3 regions of the Streptomyces sp. NPDC087845 genome follow, and region 2 is predicted to be linked to each of the others. Evidence: riboswitches for the same ligand, from Rfam matches in the RefSeq annotation. Region 2 holds a riboswitch; each other region holds the start of a gene.
The links. Region 2 has a riboswitch for thiamine pyrophosphate ahead of thiC (phosphomethylpyrimidine synthase ThiC). Riboswitches for the same ligand answer to the same signal wherever they lie in the genome.
Positions count from the first base shown of each region.

Region 1 (3,266 bases), on a different contig from region 2:
GACGAACGGCACGGTGACGACCGCCCGCAGCAGCTGCTTGCCGGGGAAGTCGAAGCGGGCGAAGACATAGGCGCCGGGCAGCGCGATCAGCAGAGTCAGCGCGGTCGAGGCGAGCGCCTGCCAGGTCGTGAACCAGAGGACGTCGCGGATGTCCGGCCGGGTCAGCACTTCGGCAACCCGGCCGAACTGCCAGACACCGTCCGCCTTCAGCCCGCGGCCGACGATCGCGGTGACGGGGTAGGCGAAGAACAGCGCGAAGAACGCGACGGGCACGGCCATCAGGCCGAGCCGCACCGCACTCCCGCGCCGCGCCTTCGCGCGCGCGAAGTCCGCGTGCCCAGAGCGGGCGCGCGGCTTCTCCCCCCGCGGCCCCTCCTCGGGCGCGCCCTTCCCGCCCGCGTCCGTTCCGCGTACGGGGGTCCGCGTTACTTCACTACGAGCGAGGACCACGACTGGACCCACTGCTCACGGTTCTTGGAGATCTTGTCGGGGGCGACGGTCGCCGGCGTGTCGACCGTCGCGCCGAACTTCGTGAAGAGTTCCGGCAGTTTCGCGCTCTCGTCGACCGGGTTCACGAACATGCTGAGCGGCATGTCCTCCTGGAACCTCTTGCTGATCAGGAAGTCCAGCAGGGCCTTGCCCCCCGCCTCGTTCTTCGCACCCTTCAGCAGGCCCGCGAACTCGATCTGGCGGAAGCAGGTCCCGGTGGCGACCCCGGTCGGTGCCTCGGCCGGCTGCGGCTTCGCGTAGAGCACCTCGACGGGTGGGCTGGAGGCGTACGACACGACGAGCGGCCGGTCGGCCTTGGCCTTCTTGCCGCCCGCGGAACCGGAGAACTCCTCGTTGTACGCCTGCTCCCAGCCGTCGACGACCTTGACGCCGTTGTCCTTCAGCTTCTTCCAGTAGTCCTGGTAGCCCTTCTCGCCGTAGGTGGCGACGGTACCGAGAAGGAAACCGAGGCCGGGCGAGGAGGTCTCGGCGTTCTCGGTGACGAGGAGGTTCTTGTACGCGGGCTTCGCCAGGTCGTCGAAGGTCCGCGGCGGCGCGAGCTTCTTCTCGGCGAAGTACTCCTTGTCGTAGTTGACGCAGATGTCACCGGTGTCGATCGGGGTGACCCGGTGCTCGGCGTCGAGTCGGGTGCCGGCCGCCACCTGGTCGATGCCCTTCGCCTCGTACGGCGTGAAGAGACCGCTGTCGAGGGCGCGGGAAAGCAGGGTGTTGTCGACACCGAAGAACACATCGCCGCGCGGTGATCCCTTGGTCAGGATCTCCTGGTTGAGCGCGACACCCGCGTCGCCGCTCTTCAGCACCTTGACGGTGTAGCCGGTCTGCTCGGTGAACTCCTTCAGCACATCCTTGGAGACGTTGAAGGAGTCATGGCTGACGAGCGTCACGGTCTTCGAGCCGGAGCTCTTCGTGCCGCCGGAACCGGAGTCCGACGTATCGGAACTCCCGCATCCGGCCAGTGCCGTGACGCCGAGCGCGGCGGCGACGGCCGTCGCCGCGAGGTGCGTGGTTCTGCGCGTGGTGCTCAATGTGGATTCCTCCTGGGTTTTGGCCAGGAAGAGACGCGGCCCCGCCCGCGAAAAGCGGGCAGGGCGCAACAGCATGAGTTGATGACCGAACTTCCTACCCGGAATGACCCGGGCGAGGTTCAGAGGGTCTGCGGCCGACCTGTTCTCGGTGCCGCACTCTCAGCGCTGTGGCGCTCCCCTGTCGGAATATGAAGTTGATTTGTATGAAGTTGATTTCAGGCCCAGGTTACACGGGCCGTTCCGGCCTCAGCGCTCGGCTGCCGCCAACTGACCGCAGGCTCCGTCGATCTCCTGGCCTCGGGTGTCCCGCACGGTCACCGGCACCCCGTGTGCCGCGATCGCCTCGACGAAAGCCTTCTCGTCCTCGGGCCGCGAGGCCGTCCACTTGGACCCGGGGGTCGGGTTCAGCGGGATCAGGTTGACATGCACCCGCTTGCCCTTGAGGAGTCGGCCGAGCAGGTCACCACGCCATGCCTGGTCGTTGATGTCCCGGATCAGCGCGTACTCGATGGAGATCCGGCGGCCGGACTTCTCCGCGTACTCCCACGCGGCGTCCAGCACCTCGCGCACCTTCCACCGCGTGTTCACGGGGACGAGTGTGTCGCGCAGCTCGTCGTCCGGTGCGTGCAGCGAGACGGCGAGGCGGCACTTGAACCCCTCGTCGGCGAAGCGGAGCATCGCGGGCACCAGGCCGACGGTGGAGACGGTGATCCCGCGCTGCGAAAGCCCCAGCCCGTCCGGCTCCGGATCGGTCAGCCGACGGATCGCGCCGACCACCCGCTTGTAGTTGGCGAGCGGCTCGCCCATGCCCATGAAGACGATGTTGGAGAGGCGTGCCGGGCCTCCCGGGACCTCCCCGTCGCGCAGCGCCCGCATGCCGTCCACGATCTGGTGGACGATCTCGGCGGTCGACAGATTGCGGTCGAGACCGGCCTGCCCCGTGGCGCAGAACGGGCAGTTCATCCCGCAACCCGCCTGCGACGAGATGCACATCGTCACCCGCTCCGGGTAGCGCATCAGGACGGATTCGACGAGCGTCCCGTCATGCAGCTTCCACAGCGTCTTGCGGGTGGTGTCGTCGTCGCAGCTGATGTGGCGGACCACCGACATCAGGCCGGGGAACATCGCCTCGGCGAGCCTGTCCCGCGAAGCGGCCGGGATGTTGGTCCACTCGGCCGGATCGTGCGCATACCGAGCGAAGTAGTGCTGCGAGAGCTGCTGGGCGCGGAACGGCTTCTCGCCGATCGCGACGACGGCTTCCTTGCGCTCGGCGGGCGTGAGGTCGGCGAGGTGCCGCGGCGGCTTCTTGGCTCCGCGGGGCGCGACGAAAGTGAGTTCTCCGGGCTTAGGCATGGTTCATCCAGTGTCGCAGACAAAGCAGTGAGGGCCCGCCGCCCTGTGGACAACGGACCCTCACTCGCACATGCCCAGGTCAGGGCGGTGAACCGCCCTCAGGATCAGCCGGATCCCACGAACAGCACCAGCAGCAGCCACACCACCGGAGCGGTCGGCAGCAGCGAGTCCAGCCGGTCCATGATGCCGCCGTGCCCCGGCAGGAGCGTGCCCATGTCCTTGATGCCGAGATCCCGCTTGATCATCGACTCGCCCAGGTCGCCGAGGGTGGCGCTGGCCGCGACCGCGAGCCCCAGCAGCAGCCCCTGCCACCAGGAACCGCCGTCGATCAGGAACTGCATGCACAGCGCACCGGCGACCATCGCGAAGGCGATGGCC
Region 1 covers NZ_JBIUVC010000028.1:23,429-26,694, reverse strand. The annotation lists gene ACIOMQ_RS38475 (ABC transporter permease) at 1-279, opposite strand, end outside; gene ACIOMQ_RS38470 (thiamine ABC transporter substrate binding subunit) at 426-1,604, opposite strand; TPP riboswitch at 1,609-1,725, opposite strand; gene rlmN (23S rRNA (adenine(2503)-C(2))-methyltransferase RlmN) at 1,782-2,888, opposite strand; gene ACIOMQ_RS38460 (phosphatidate cytidylyltransferase) at 2,993-3,266, opposite strand, start outside.
Region 1: another riboswitch for thiamine pyrophosphate. It lies ahead of ACIOMQ_RS38470 (thiamine ABC transporter substrate binding subunit); the one in region 2 lies ahead of thiC (phosphomethylpyrimidine synthase ThiC).

Region 2 (3,266 bases):
GAGCGTGTAGAACGGCGCCTCCTCGCAGATCTCCTGCTGGAGGTCGATGTTCTCCTTGATCTTGTGCATCGGGACATGGCCCGGCCCCTCGATCATGGTCTGGACGCCGAACCGCTTGGCGATCGTGTTCAGTTCGCCGAGCGTGCGCAGTTCGGCGAACTGCGCCTCGTCGTTGGCGTCGGCGATCGAGCCGGGGCGCAGACCGTCGCCCAGCGAGTACGTCACGTCGTAGCCGGCGAGGATCTCGCAGAGCTCCTCGAAGTGCTCGTACAGGAACGACTCCTTGTGGTGCGCCAGGCACCACGCGGCCATGATCGAGCCGCCGCGGGAGACGATGCCGGTCTTGCGTCGAGCGGTCAGCGGGACGTACGGCAGGCGCACGCCGGCGTGGACCGTCATGTAGTCGACGCCCTGCTCGGCCTGCTCGATGACGGTGTCCTTGTAGATCTCCCAGGTCAGCTCCTCGGCCCGGCCGTCGACCTTTTCGAGGGCCTGGTAGAGGGGAACGGTGCCGATCGGCACGGGGGAGTTGCGCAGAACCCACTCACGGGTGGTGTGAATGTTGCGTCCGGTGGAAAGGTCCATGACCGTGTCGGCGCCCCACCGCGTCGCCCACGTCATCTTCTCCACCTCCTCCTCGATGGAGGACGTCACCGCGGAGTTGCCGATGTTGGCATTGACCTTCACCAGGAACCGCTTCCCGATGATCATCGGTTCGATCTCGGGGTGGTTGACGTTGGCCGGCAGCACGGCCCGGCCGGCGGCGATCTCCTCGCGCACCACCTCGGGCTCGACGCTCTCCCGGATCGCCACGTACTCCATCTCCGGGGTGATCTCGCCCCGGCGGGCGTACGCGAGCTGGGTCACCGGCTGCCCGTCCCGGCTGCGGCGGGGCAGCCGCGGCCGGCCGGGGAAGACGGCGTCGAGGTTGCGCAGCCCGCCACGCGGCGAGGTGTGCTTGAGCCCGTCGTCCTCGGGGCGGGCGGGGCGGCCCGGGTACTCCTCGGTGTCGCCGCGCGCGATGATCCAGTTCTCCCGCAGCGGTGCGAGTCCGCGACGGACATCGGTCTCCGTGGTGGGATCGGTGTACGGCCCCGACGTGTCGTACAGCGTCACGTCCTTGCCGTTGGTGAGGTGCACCTGACGGACCGGCACCCGGAGGTCCGGGCGTGAACCCTGGACGTATCCCTTGTGCCAGCCGATGGACTTCCCGGCCTCGTCGCTCTGGTTCGAGGCAGGCGTGCGTGCGTCCGATGTGGTCATGAGACCTACTCCCTACGCCGGCATTACCCGGTAACAGGTTCGGCGGTCGGCGCAGCCTGTCCCGTACAGGCGTACGGATATCAGCGCCCTCTCAGCCCGGTGCTCCGAGCTCCCGCGTGTGCAAAGGTTCCTCCACGCTAGCGCCCCGTCCGGCGCGATGAACAGAGGGCCCTTCCCTTCTTGCGATGATCGGCCGGTGACGTCCCCCCATATCGACCCCGACCCACAGGGCCATCAGCACGGCCACTCGCACAGTCATGGTCCTGCCGCGCCCGTCTCCAAGCATCTGCGCAAGGTGATCGCGGCCGTACTCATCCCGTTCGCCGCCGCGGTCGTCGTCGGCCTGGCGGTGCTCTGGCCGGGCGGTGCGCCACCGCACGAGCGGACCGGTGTCGGTTTCGACCGGCAGACCCAGCAGGGAAAGGTGGTGAACGTCGACAAGGTGGACTGCAAGGAAGTGAACGCCGCCCAGATGCCCACCAGCGGCGAGACCATCCCGCCGTCGGGGAGCGGGCCGGGGCTGTGCGAGAAGGCCACCGTCGAGGTGACGACCGGTCACGACAAGGGCCGGACCTTCGTCGAGATCGTCCAGCCCGACGCACCGCGTCAGTTGCGCGAGGGGCAGGGCGTGGTCGTGGCCTACGCGCCCGACGCGCCCCATGACCTGCAGTACTCGGTGACGGATGTGAACCGGAAGTTCCCGATGACACTGCTGGCCGGGATCTTCGCCCTGGTCGTGGTCGCGGTGGGCAGGATGCGTGGAGTGATGGCACTGATCGCGCTCGCCGTGTCGTTCGCCGTGCTGACCCTGTTCATCCTCCCGGCCATCCTCCAGGGTTCGAATCCCCTGCTCGTCGCGGTGATCGGGGCCAGTGCGATCATGCTGATCGCGCTCTACATGTGCCACGGTCTGACCGCGCGCACCTCGGTCGCGGTGATCGGCACACTGATCTCGCTCCTGCTGATCGGACTGCTCGGATCGCTCTTCATCGGCTGGGCGAGCCTGACCGGCAACACCGACGACAGCACCGGCCTCATCCACGGCCTGTACCCGCACATCGACATGAGCGGCCTGCTGCTGGCCGGTGTCATCATCGGTTCGCTCGGGGTACTCGACGACGTGACGGTCACCCAGACATCGGCGGTCTGGGAGCTGCACCAGGCGAACCCGACGATGGGCGCGCGGGGGCTCTACCGGGCGGCGATCAGGATCGGGCGCGACCACATCGCCTCGGTCGTCAACACGCTGGTGCTCGCCTACGCGGGCGCCGCGCTGCCGCTGCTGCTGCTGTTCTCGATCGCCCAGAGCAGCGTGGGGACAGTGGCCAACAGCGAACTGGTGGCGGAGGAGATCGTGCGGACGCTGGTCGGCTCGATCGGACTGGTCGCCTCGGTGCCGGTGACGACAGTGCTCGCCGCGCTGGTCGTCTCCGCGGACCGCACAGGGCTCGGCGCGGAAGCCGGAGCTCCAGCACCCGTACGGACCGGGAGAGGCCGCCGTCGCAGGACGAAGCCTTGAACGCCCCCGTACGGAGAGCGATTCACCCGTTCGGCAGGTGTCGCGTTCGACCGGCGGGCCGGTCTGCGACGCCGTGTTCTTCAGCCGGCGTTCTGCTCCTCGGCCAGGATCCGGCCCAGGGCCTCCTCCAGGTTGCCCTCGAAGTCACCCAGCGTGCATTCCTGCCCGAGCGGCACGAGTTTGTCCGTCCGGTCGAGAAAGGCCACGAGCGGCGCCGTACCGGCCCTGAAGAGGGCGCGGTCCTCGCCCACCTGAAGCCGGATGTGTACATCGGAAAGCCCCTCGGGCTCCGTGGGTCCAATGTGTACATCGCCGTCGCCACTTGGACTGTTGAGGCCGTCGAGCAGCAGCTCACGGCCGAATGCCCAGGTGACGGGGGCGTCGCCGGGCAGATGGAAGGTCATCCGGATCGCATACGGATCGCACACTTCATACCGGAGCTCCACCGGGATCCGGAAAGAGAGCTCCTCCGAAACGAGGAAGC
Region 2 covers NZ_JBIUVC010000002.1:496,769-500,034, reverse strand. The annotation lists gene thiC (phosphomethylpyrimidine synthase ThiC) at 1-1,263, opposite strand, end outside; TPP riboswitch at 1,256-1,389, opposite strand; gene ACIOMQ_RS07880 (YibE/F family protein) at 1,460-2,782, shown strand; gene ACIOMQ_RS07875 (SsgA family sporulation/cell division regulator) at 2,863-3,266, opposite strand, start outside.

Region 3 (3,266 bases), on a different contig from region 2:
CAGGACGCGGATGGAGAGCCGCCGGAGGACGGAGAGCACCGAGCCCTGCACGGCCGGATCCAGGCGGCGCATCGCCACGGTGGTCAGTTCGGTGCCGGAGGCGGTCAGCGAGCGTTCCAGCACGTCGAGGCTGGGCGCCCCGCCGGTCCCCATGATCAGCCGGGAGCCGAAGGAGGTGTCGCCGAGGGTGAAGAGGTCGTCGGGCATCGTCAGCCTCCCTGGACCGCGGTCAGGACCTCGACGCGGTCACCGTCACCGAGCGCGGCGGTGGACCACCGGCCGCGCGGGACGACGGTCTCGTTGACGGCGGCGGCGACGCCGGAGTGCGCGGCGGTCAGGGTGGCGACGAGGACGTCGAGGGTGGTGCCCGCGGGGAGGAGGCGCACCTCGCCGTTCACGGACACGGAGAGGGGCGCGGATTCGGCGGGGGAAGGGGAGGGGGAAGGGGGAGGGGAGGGGGAAGGGGGAGGGGAGGGAGAAGGAGAGGGGGAGCCGGGCTCGGAGAGTGGTGCGGGCTCGGTCATGCGGGCTGCTCCTGACGTACGGGGGCGGCGGGCGGGAAACGGTGCGGAGTGAAGGGGCGGGCCACCTCGGGCAGTTCGCCGTCGGCCAGCAGCGCGGCCATGGCGTCTCCGGTGACGGGGGTGAGCAGCACCCCGTTGCGATGGTGGCCGGTGGCCAGGTGGAGGCCGGGCAGGGTGGTGGGGCCGAGCAGCGGGGCGTTGTCGGGGGAGGCGGGACGCAGGCCGGCCCGGGTCTCGGTGAGCGGCAGCTCGGTGATGCCGGGCACCAGCTCGTGCGCGTCCCGCAGCAGCTCGTAGACGCCGCCCGCGGTGACGGTGGTGTCCCAGCCCATCTCCTCGCTGGTGGCGCCGACGACCAGTTCGCCGTTCTCCCGCGGGACGAGATAGACATGACTGCCCCGGACCACGGCCCGGACCGTCCGGGTGAGGAAGGGCGCGTACGGTGCGGGCACGGTCAGCCGCAGCACCTGCCCCTTCACCGGCCGGACCGGCGGCACGGCCTCGTCCGGCAGCCCCGGGAGCCGGCCGCTGAGGCTGCCCGCGGCGAGTACGACCTGGTCGGCGCCCAGCTCCGTACCACCGGCGAGCACGGCTCCGGCGGCCCGGTCGCGTACGACCGCCAGGCGCTCCACCCAGCCGCGGTGGAAGACCACCCCGGCCCGCTCGCAGGCGGTCAGCAGTGCGGCGGCCAGCCGGCGTGGATCGATCTGGTGGTCGCCGTCGACCCGCAGACCGCCGCGGACACCGGGCGCGAGCATGGGCTCCAGACGGCGGCAGTCGCGGCCGCCGAGCCACTCCGACTCCAGGCCCGAACGCTGCTGCAGGGCGTGCAGTTCCCGCAGATGGGCACGGTCGTCGGAGTCCAGCGCGACGGCCAGGGTGCCGCAGGCGCGGAAGCCGGTCTCCTGACCGCTCGCCGCCTCCAGTTCGGCCGCGAAGGCCGGATAGCGCGCGGCCGAGGCGACATTGAGGCCCAGCAGCATCTGTTCGCCGTAGTGGAGTTCGGTGACGGCGGCCAGCATGCCGGCCGCCACTTGAGCGGCTCCGCCGCCCGGTTCGGGATCGGCGACCGCGGTGCGCAGTCCGCGCTGCGCGGCCCGCCAGGCGGTCACCAGACCGATGATCCCGCCCCCGACGACCAGGACGTCGGATCCGTTTTTGTTCCGAGAAGAACGCATGGGCGTCCAGCCCCTCCCTTCGCCGGCATGACCCGGATCAGGTTCGTACGGTCGGAGGCCGCCCCAGCCTCCCTCTCAGCCCGGTGCGTCCGGGCTCCCGCGAGTCTTTTACGTCGGCCACCCTAAACCTCGTTCCCCGGGCCCGGTAAGGGAGCAGGGCCCGTGGCCCGTTCGCTCGCTCGGATTCCTCCCTCATGGCCTCAAAGGCAGGGGAGGCGCCCCTCCGTGCAGCCGGAGCAGGGCGGAACGACATCCTCCGGCCACTGCGTCTCCACCGTCGCCGCTCTCGCGGACGGCCGGGTCCGGCCGGAGGAGAGAGGGGAGTGGGAGCCGTAGGAGGGAAGCGGAACGAGCACCGTGGAAGAGGTCCCCTACCCTGATGAATCGTCAGGTGCTTATGGTGTACGGGTGAGCGAGCAGCAGCAGTCGGAGCAGCCGGACGGGGCGGAGCGGCCCGACCCGTCGGCCGGGCGTCGCGTCGTCGTCGTCGGCGCGGGCATGGCCGGCGTACAGACGGCGGTGGCCCTGCGGGAACAGGGCTTCACCGGCCCCGTCGTCCTGATCGGCGCCGAACCGCACCAGCCCTACGACCGGCCCCCGCTGTCCAAGGCGGTACTGCTCGGCAAGGCCGAGGACTCCGCGTTCGACATCGACTTCGAGGCGCTGGACATCGATCTGCGACTGGGCCGCGAAGTCACCGGTGTGCGGCCCGGCGCGCATGAGCTGGACACCCCCTCGGGTCCCGTGCCCTACGACTTCCTGGTGATCGCGACCGGTGCCGAACCGGTCGTCCTGCCCGGCTCCGAGGGCCTTCCCGGCGTCCATCTGCTGCGCACCCTCGACGACGCGGCACGACTGCGCCCCGTCCTCGACGAGCAGCACGGCGTCGTGGTCGTCGGAGCGGGCTGGATCGGCGCCGAGTTCGCCACCGCGGCCCGCGCCGCGGGCTGCGCGGTCACCGTCGTCGAGGCCGCCGAGCAGCCCCTCGCGGGCGCGATGCCGGCCGAGGTCGCCGCCCCGATGACCGCCTGGTACGCCGAGATCGGCGCCGAACTCCTCACCGGAGCCCGGGTCGCCCGCATCGAACCGGGCCGGGTGGTCCTCACGGACGGCCGCGAGATCCCGGCCGGAGCGGTCGTCGTCGGAATCGGCGCACGGCCCGCCACCGGCTGGCTGGCCGGCTCCGGCATCGCGCTCGGCGCCGACGGATCGGTGACCGCCGACGGCGCGCTGCGCACCTCGCAGCCCGATGTGTACGCGGTCGGCGACTGCGCCTCGTTCCCGTCCACCCGGTACGGCGAACGCCTTCTCGTCCACCACTGGGACAACGCCCTCCAGGGCCCCCGGACCGCCGCCGCCAACATCATCGCCGCCGCGGCCGGCGGTGACCCGGCGCCGCGGACGTACGACCCCGTGCCGTACTTCTGGTCCGAGCAGTTCGACCGGTTCGTGCAGTACGCGGGCCACCACGGCGGCGCCGACACCCTGCTGTGGCGCGGCGAGCCCACCGGCCCCACCTGGTCGGTGTGCTGGCTGCGCGACGGCGTCCTGGTCGCGGTCCTCG
Region 3 covers NZ_JBIUVC010000007.1:318,293-321,558, reverse strand. The annotation lists gene ACIOMQ_RS20435 (thiazole synthase) at 1-207, opposite strand, end outside; gene thiS (sulfur carrier protein ThiS) at 210-524, opposite strand; gene thiO (glycine oxidase ThiO) at 521-1,702, opposite strand; TPP riboswitch at 1,700-1,813, opposite strand; gene ACIOMQ_RS20420 (NAD(P)/FAD-dependent oxidoreductase) at 2,111-3,266, shown strand, end outside.
Region 3: another riboswitch for thiamine pyrophosphate. It lies ahead of thiO (glycine oxidase ThiO); the one in region 2 lies ahead of thiC (phosphomethylpyrimidine synthase ThiC).